Regions from separate parts of the Auritidibacter ignavus genome, predicted to be linked through region 2. Evidence: predicted binding sites of a transcription regulator. Region 2 holds the regulator's gene; each other region holds the start of a gene.
What was found. The regulator LexA, encoded in region 2, represses DNA repair genes until DNA is damaged. The targets are predictions, from matches to a motif close to TCGAACANNTGTTCGA.
Positions count from the first base shown of each region.

Region 1: the regulator LexA is predicted to act here: its motif matches at 1,207-1,222, upstream of QDX22_RS11930 (HNH endonuclease signature motif containing protein).
Region 3: the regulator LexA is predicted to act here: its motif matches at 1,246-1,261, upstream of QDX22_RS09520 (HNH endonuclease signature motif containing protein).

Region 1 covers NZ_CP122564.1:2,626,417-2,628,686, forward strand. The annotation lists gene QDX22_RS11930 (HNH endonuclease signature motif containing protein) at 1-1,146, opposite strand, end outside; gene QDX22_RS11935 (GMC family oxidoreductase) at 1,385-2,270, opposite strand, start outside.
Region 2 covers NZ_CP122564.1:948,759-951,028, reverse strand. The annotation lists gene QDX22_RS04195 (DASS family sodium-coupled anion symporter) at 1-525, shown strand, start outside; gene lexA (transcriptional repressor LexA) at 643-1,392, opposite strand; gene QDX22_RS04185 (LysM peptidoglycan-binding domain-containing protein) at 1,639-1,992, shown strand; gene QDX22_RS04180 (histidinol-phosphate transaminase) at 2,019-2,270, shown strand, end outside.
Region 3 covers NZ_CP122564.1:2,096,536-2,098,805, forward strand. The annotation lists gene QDX22_RS09520 (HNH endonuclease signature motif containing protein) at 1-1,227, opposite strand, end outside; SAM riboswitch class I at 1,474-1,565, shown strand; gene QDX22_RS09525 (methionine ABC transporter ATP-binding protein) at 1,572-2,270, shown strand, end outside.

The DNA.
Region 1 (2,270 bases), 960 kb from region 2:
GATCTCTCGGGAATTTTCGTCGATGGCAGCTACTGCTTCGGGGTCGACTTGCGGGAAGTTGGCTTTGAGCGCAGTGGCGATAGGACTCTCAGGCACCCTGGTCTCTGGGTTTGCGTTTCCAGCACCAGCGCCACGATGATTTTTCAACACGGCGTAGTTATTGGCCGCGTGGTCCAAAGTTGACAATAGCTCTGCACTCAAGCCGAAAGCTCTGCCCCCGAATTCCACGCCACCGCCGGATAGTGGTCGCACCCAAAATTCATCCGTGGCCTTCTTGGGGTCGAGTTCTTCTTCGGGTGCGGGGCCATCTTCGTCCAAGTAGTAGGTGAGTGTTTGTAGCCGGTTTTTGCAGACTTTGCTGAACTCAGAGACGCTCATCGACGCTGCATCCTCAATCAGAATGGGCAAGATCGCATGAATGACCTCTGTGATACGCTCCTGATCAACCTGGCACTGGCGGCCGTAACGCTGGAGATCTTTGAGAAGCTTAATGAGCCGGTCGGCGTTATCAACACAGATGCGACCGGTACTGAATGCTTCGATGAGCTCGGGATATTGGACTGGCTGTGCCTCACCCAAGCCTGGCGGAGGAGCTGGGACCAGATATTCGCTTCGAGTTTGACGCCGTTTGAGATCGGGCTTACCCAGACCGAGTGCTTCGAGGTAGAAGATTCGCCCGTTTCCATAAGTCATTGATGAACCTGTGGGGACACCGAGCAGAGCTCGTTGATCCTCCGGGCTTCGTGTGGCCTGATGGGCGAAGGACAGTAGCCGAGTTTGAACGCTGGTGAGCAGGGTTGCTGATTGTTCAACGCGACGCGCGACCTCTGGGAATGCATTATGCGGTTCCTCTGGGGCGAGGAGATCTTCCGGTTCTTGAGGGTGTTGTGGTTCAGAGGAGCCAGCCAGAGACGTATTCCAGTCGGAGACTTCTGCGGCACGAGACCAATGCGCGAACATCTCATAACTGTCCTCGGCATCCAATTTCGCGTTAAAAGCCGATAGCAGTTGAGCGATCCCGTGAGCGAGCTCGCCTAAGGAGGCTTGATCCGCGGCTTGCAGATCAAGGAACGCGGTGATGTCCGGGCCGTGCGGTGGGGCTGGGCTGGCGGTGCGCACCATGGTCGACTCCTCCTTTCTTGCCATCCATTCTATAGAACAGATATGCCAAGATAAGGTGAGATCGAGTGAATTGTGGAGAGTGACTAGAATAAGCGTTCTATATCCATGAGGGTGGGGAGAGACGGTGTGCGCTGACAGTATCTCGACAGTTGGCGGGTTGTTCCCTTGTCGTTAAGAAAAAGCCGGGGTGGCGAATCCGTGAGGACTCTCCACCCCGGCCCGGTTCGGTGCCAGGTTGTCGACCCGGCGACGAGAGAGGCTGTTACTGGTCGCCCTTGATCAGATCGGAAGCCCGCTCACCGATCAGGTAGATGGTGATGTTCGGGTTCACGGCCACGATCTGAGGCATCACCGAGGCGTCGGCAACGCGCAGGCCATCGACACCCTTGACCTTCAGGTCCGAGGTCAGCGGTGACATCTCGTCATCGTCAGCACCCATGCGGACACTGCCGGCCGGGTGGTAGACGGTGTTGTGGGTCTTGTGCACGTAATCGGCGATGTCTTCATCGGAGGTGACATCTTCGCCCGGGAACAGCTCGCGCCCTTTGAACTGGGCCATGGCCGGCTGATCCATGATCTTGCGGGCCAGTTTGATGCCTTCGACGGCCACGCGGGTATCGTGGCCTTCTTCGTCGGTGAAGTAGCGGGGATCCACCTTCGGTTTGTCCCGATAGTCCATCGAACGTAGGCGAACGGTACCGCGCGACTTAGCGTGGGTGATGTTCGGGGTTAGTACGATGGCCTCGTCAGCGGTGGGGTAGCCCTGACGGCGGGTGTGCATATCGAAGGGGACCGAACCATAGTGCATCATCAAATCGGGCAGATCGTGCTCACCGGTGGTGTCCTTGAAGATGCCGATCTCCCACCACTGAGTGGCCTCACGGGTCATGGTGACGTTGGACTCCCAGGAGATGACAGCTTCGGGGTGATCCTGCAGGTTCGAGCCCACACCGGGGGAATCCACGACCACGTCGATGTTGAATTCCTTGAGGTGCTCGGCTGGGCCAATACCGGACAGCATCAGCAGCTTCGGCGAGTCGATCGCACCGGCGGAGACGATGACTTCGCGGTCGGCACGCATGGTCTTCAACCGGCCGAAGGCGTTGTCTTCATACTCGACCCCAACGGCTTTCTTCTTGGACCCGGCA
Region 2 (2,270 bases):
ATCATGCTGATCCCGCGGGTCGGCGTGATCTCCTGGAAATCACTGGAAAAAATGGTCAACTGGGGGACCCTGGTGGTCTTTGCTATCGGTATTTCCTTGGGGAACCTGTTGCTCCAGACCAATGCAGCCGCCTGGCTGTCGGATGCGATTTTCTCCAATATCGGACTGGCAGAAATGCCATTGTTGGCCACGATCGCCCTCGTAGCAGCCTTCAATATCTTGATTCATCTGGGGTTCGCCTCGGCTACTGCACTGGCCTCGGCCCTGATCCCGGTCTTCATTGCACTGGCCGGTTCGATCCCCGGGCTACCGAACGAAGGTCTTGGTTTTGTGCTGATTCAGCAGTTCGTGATCAGCTTCGGCTTCATCCTGCCCATCTCGGCACCACAGAACATGTTGGCCTACGGTACCGGCGCGTTTACCTCGAAACAGTTCATCAAGGCCGGTATCCCGTTGACCATCGTGGGCTACCTGCTGATTCTGCTATTCTCGGCCACCTATTGGCAGTGGATCGGGCTGATTTAGGTCTTCCGCTAGAGCCAGCCGCCCCGATAATAAGGGCAAACCATCGCAGGTGCGACAGAACCCGTTAGTGGTCCTGTCGCACCTGCGATGCTCAAGCGGTGGTTCGGCTGATACAGGCTATACCGAGCGCAAGACCGAGACGACTTTGCCCATAATGGTGGCGTGATCACCGAGGATGGGTTCATAGTTGGTGTTTTGAGGTAGCAGCCAGGTGTGACCATCCCGTTGCCGGAAAGTCTTGACAGTGGCTTCGTCGTCGAGCAAGGCAGCGACAATTTCGCCGTTATCGGCGGTATTCTGTTGGCGGATCACGACCCAATCGCCGTCACAAATCGCAGCGTCAATCATGGAGTCACCGCGCACCTTGAGCATGAACAATTCACCCTCGCCCGTGAGCTGTTTCGGAAGCATCATGTAGTCTTCGACCTGCTGGTCGGCAAGAATCGGCCCACCGGCAGCAATACGGCCCACTAGTGGCACCGCCACGGCTTCGGCTGGTCCCATATTCATGCGAGTATGCAGGGCCATCATTTCCGCGGCATTCATCGGAACTTCTGGAGCCATGTCGTGCTCATTGTCGGTGTCAGTTATCAGATAGCCGTACTCATCTCTGAGGACTTCGATACCGCGTGGAATGTGCGGATCGCGTCGGATATAGCCATACTTGGTCAACTTCTTCAGCTGATAAGTCACCGAGGACAATGACTGTAGATGGCACCCGGTACCAATCTCTCGCATTGACGGCGGGTAGCCCCTCTCGGTGATGGATGCCCGCAAAAAGTTCAGTACCTGGCGCTGGCGCCCACTGAGTTTTGGAACGTGCTCCGCTGGGGTCGTGGACTCAGCAGAGTCCATTTGCTCGCTCATCTAGGTCCTCCGTTCTAAAAATGTCCGTGCCCTCTGATGAACTAGCACCATGAGCCTCGAACGGATTTTTCCGATAACTGGTGGCCGTTGCTGAAATTCTATCGGATTACCGAACAGATTCATAGTTGTGTTCGAGAGATTCATTGCATCGTTCGAACAAGCATGTTAGAAAAGATGTACTAGCAATTGTGTTCGGCAAGAACACGTGGATTCGTACTGATTTTGCACGATGAGATAGGGAAGATCATGACTATCGCTAACCATGCTTCAACCTCGGTGAATGCCATGTCGCTGACTCGTCGCGGGCGTCTGGTCTTCCGCGCTGTCCCTCTGGCTGTGGTTGGTACACTGCTTGTGGGTTTCTTCGCGATGGTGCTGTTTGGTTGGGGTAACCCCTCAGCCGAGGCAAGCCACCAGTCCCATCAAGCCGGTATGGTGACGCTGACTGTCGGGTATGGCGACACGCTGTGGTCTATTGCCGGTGAGATTGCTCCGGAAGAGCCCCGTGCCGATGTGGTCACCCGTATTGCGGAACTCAATGACTTGGAAACCTCCGATATCGCGGTGGGAGATAAGCTGTTTGTCCCGCGTTATCAGTAAGGCTCAGGGCCGGCTAAGCTGGAGGGGTGGATTCTCAGAAAAGCTTCGACCCCACAGCCCTGCAGCGCTTACCTTTACGAGACGCGCTACGCGGTCAGTCTCCCTACGGAGCCCCTCAAATTGAGGTTCCCTACGCGTTGAACACCAACGAAAACACTCACCCTGTCCCGCCGGCGGTAGTGGATGCAATTGGGAAAGCAACGCTTCAGGCTGCGACAACGCTGAATCGTTACCCGGACCGGGAATTCACGGAACTTCGAGAACAGCTGGCGCAGTAT
Region 3 (2,270 bases), 1.1 Mb from region 2:
CGTATCTTGACCGCGGGTGGAGGGGAGCGCGTTCTTCTGACGGCCTGCTCCGAGTCCCGCGGTGAGGACCGCGAACAGTGCATTCAGCGTACGCTGATTGCGACTTCTCCGGTCGAGCAGATCGTGCTCTGCGTACACCTGCTCAGTGCCGTTCTCGTCAACACTGATCACATCGTGGGGTTTCAGCTCTGGGAAGTTTGCCATGATTGCTTTGATCAGCGGATTGCGTGGCGTCTGCGCCTGAGCCTCGTTGGTGGCGTTGTTTTTCAGGGCAGCGTAGTTGTTCGCAGCATGGTCGATGGTCGAGAGGAGTTCGGCAGACAACCCGTACACCGTACCACCGAAATCAAGGCCACCATCTTCACGCGGTCGGACCCAAAAATCTTCCCGGCCCCGCTGTGGGTCGACGACCTCCTCGGGTGCCGGGCCGTCTTGATCAATGTGGTGGCAGATCTTGGGTAGCCATTCCTTGCAGAGCGTGTTGAACTCGTTGACGCTGAGTTCCTCGGCGCGCTCGACCAGCAGGGGCACGACCTCATCAAGCAGTCGATCGATCAAACCAGGTGGAGTATGTGTGTTCCGGGCATACTTCTTGACATCATTGACCAGGCGAATGAGCCGGTCCAAGTGTTCTGTGCTGATCGACCCAATGCTGAAGGCCTTCGTCGCTGCGGGAAACTCCGGTGGGATCTCGGGGCCGCCACTGATCGGTGGTGGACCGCCGGAGATGAATTCGGAGCGTTGCTGGCGTTGTTTGGCTTCTCGAGTTCCGATCCCGACAGACTCGGTAAAGTACTTCCGGCCATCCCGGTAACCACGAGCGCCCTCGGGAACGCCCAAAAGATCCTGCTGATCGGCACTGGACGCCGTGGCGCGTTGGGTATGACCGCTCAACAGCGTCTGGGCCCCGGCCAACGCAGTCTGCAAGGCTTCTGCCACATGGTTTATTTCCGGCAACGAGTCCCAGTAGTTGTCAGGTTCCACTAACCGCGTGGAGTCATGTTGTTGCGGGGCGGAGGCGAGCGACGAGTTCCAGTCTGCGCTCGCGGTTTCGGGAGTGTAGCGAGCGAATTTCTCGTAAGCGTCCGATGCGGCCAGGTCCTGCCCCAGCGATTTGAGCAAGACCAGAGCAGCGGCGGCCTTATCTCCCATGGAGGCCCCGGCCACGCCATCGAGATCCAAAAATGACAATGGGTGGCGGGCGCGCGGTGCGTCAGTGACCGTCATCGTGCACACCTCCCATCATCGATCAGTTGTTTGATAATATGCTCTGTCATTCGTTATGTAGAACATAGTATCGATTCCTGAGGACACGATAAGACCGCCGATTGTGACTGTGGATAGCGTGCAGTGTGGCGTCTTACGGAGTCATCTCTGGGTCTGTATTGAGGTTGAACGGGCTCGTCGATCTCTGAAGTCGTGTATGTGACAGCGGTCATGACAGCCTCATTGTGGTGTGTCAGACTAGCCCGGTAACCATCCAGATCGACCGAGAGACCTGGCTCGAAGACGTCGAGGCAACCCGCCATATGAGGCAAAGGTGCCAATGCCAGCTACGATGGAGGATTCCTATGATTTCTCTGCGTCACGTCACCACAACGTTCAAAGGTGGTGAGATTACCGCAGTCGATAACGTCAGCCTTGAGATACGTCGGGGCTCGATCCATGGCATTATCGGTTTTTCGGGGGCCGGTAAATCCACACTGTTGCGCAATATCAATCTGCTCGAACGGCCCACGGCCGGGCAGGTGTGGGTCGATGGCGAGGAGCTGACACAGCTCAACGCTGAGCAACTGCGTCAGCGTCGCCATCAGATCGGGATGATCTTCCAGGGGTTCAACCTGGTCAATAATCACACAGCGCTGGCCAATGTCGAGCAGTCTTTGACGTTTTCCGGGGTGAAAGACCGACGTGAGCGTCGCCGGCGGGCGCTGGAAGCGCTCGACTTGGTGGATCTTGCGGAGAAGGCTAGGGCCTATCCGGCGCAGCTATCTGGTGGCCAAAAACAGCGTGTTGCGATTGCGCGGGCGCTAGCCACCCAGCCGAATGTGTTGTTGTGCGATGAGCCAACCTCGGCATTGGATCCGTTCACTACTGCCACGGTCTTGCAATATCTGGCTGATATTAACGCTCAACTGGGGATCACCATTGTGCTGGTGACCTACGAAATGGAAGTGATTAAAGCCCTGGCCGATGACGTGACGGTCATGGAGCATGGCTCGATCGTGGAGCAATTCACCACCGATGACCTGCGGGCCGCAACCTTCCAG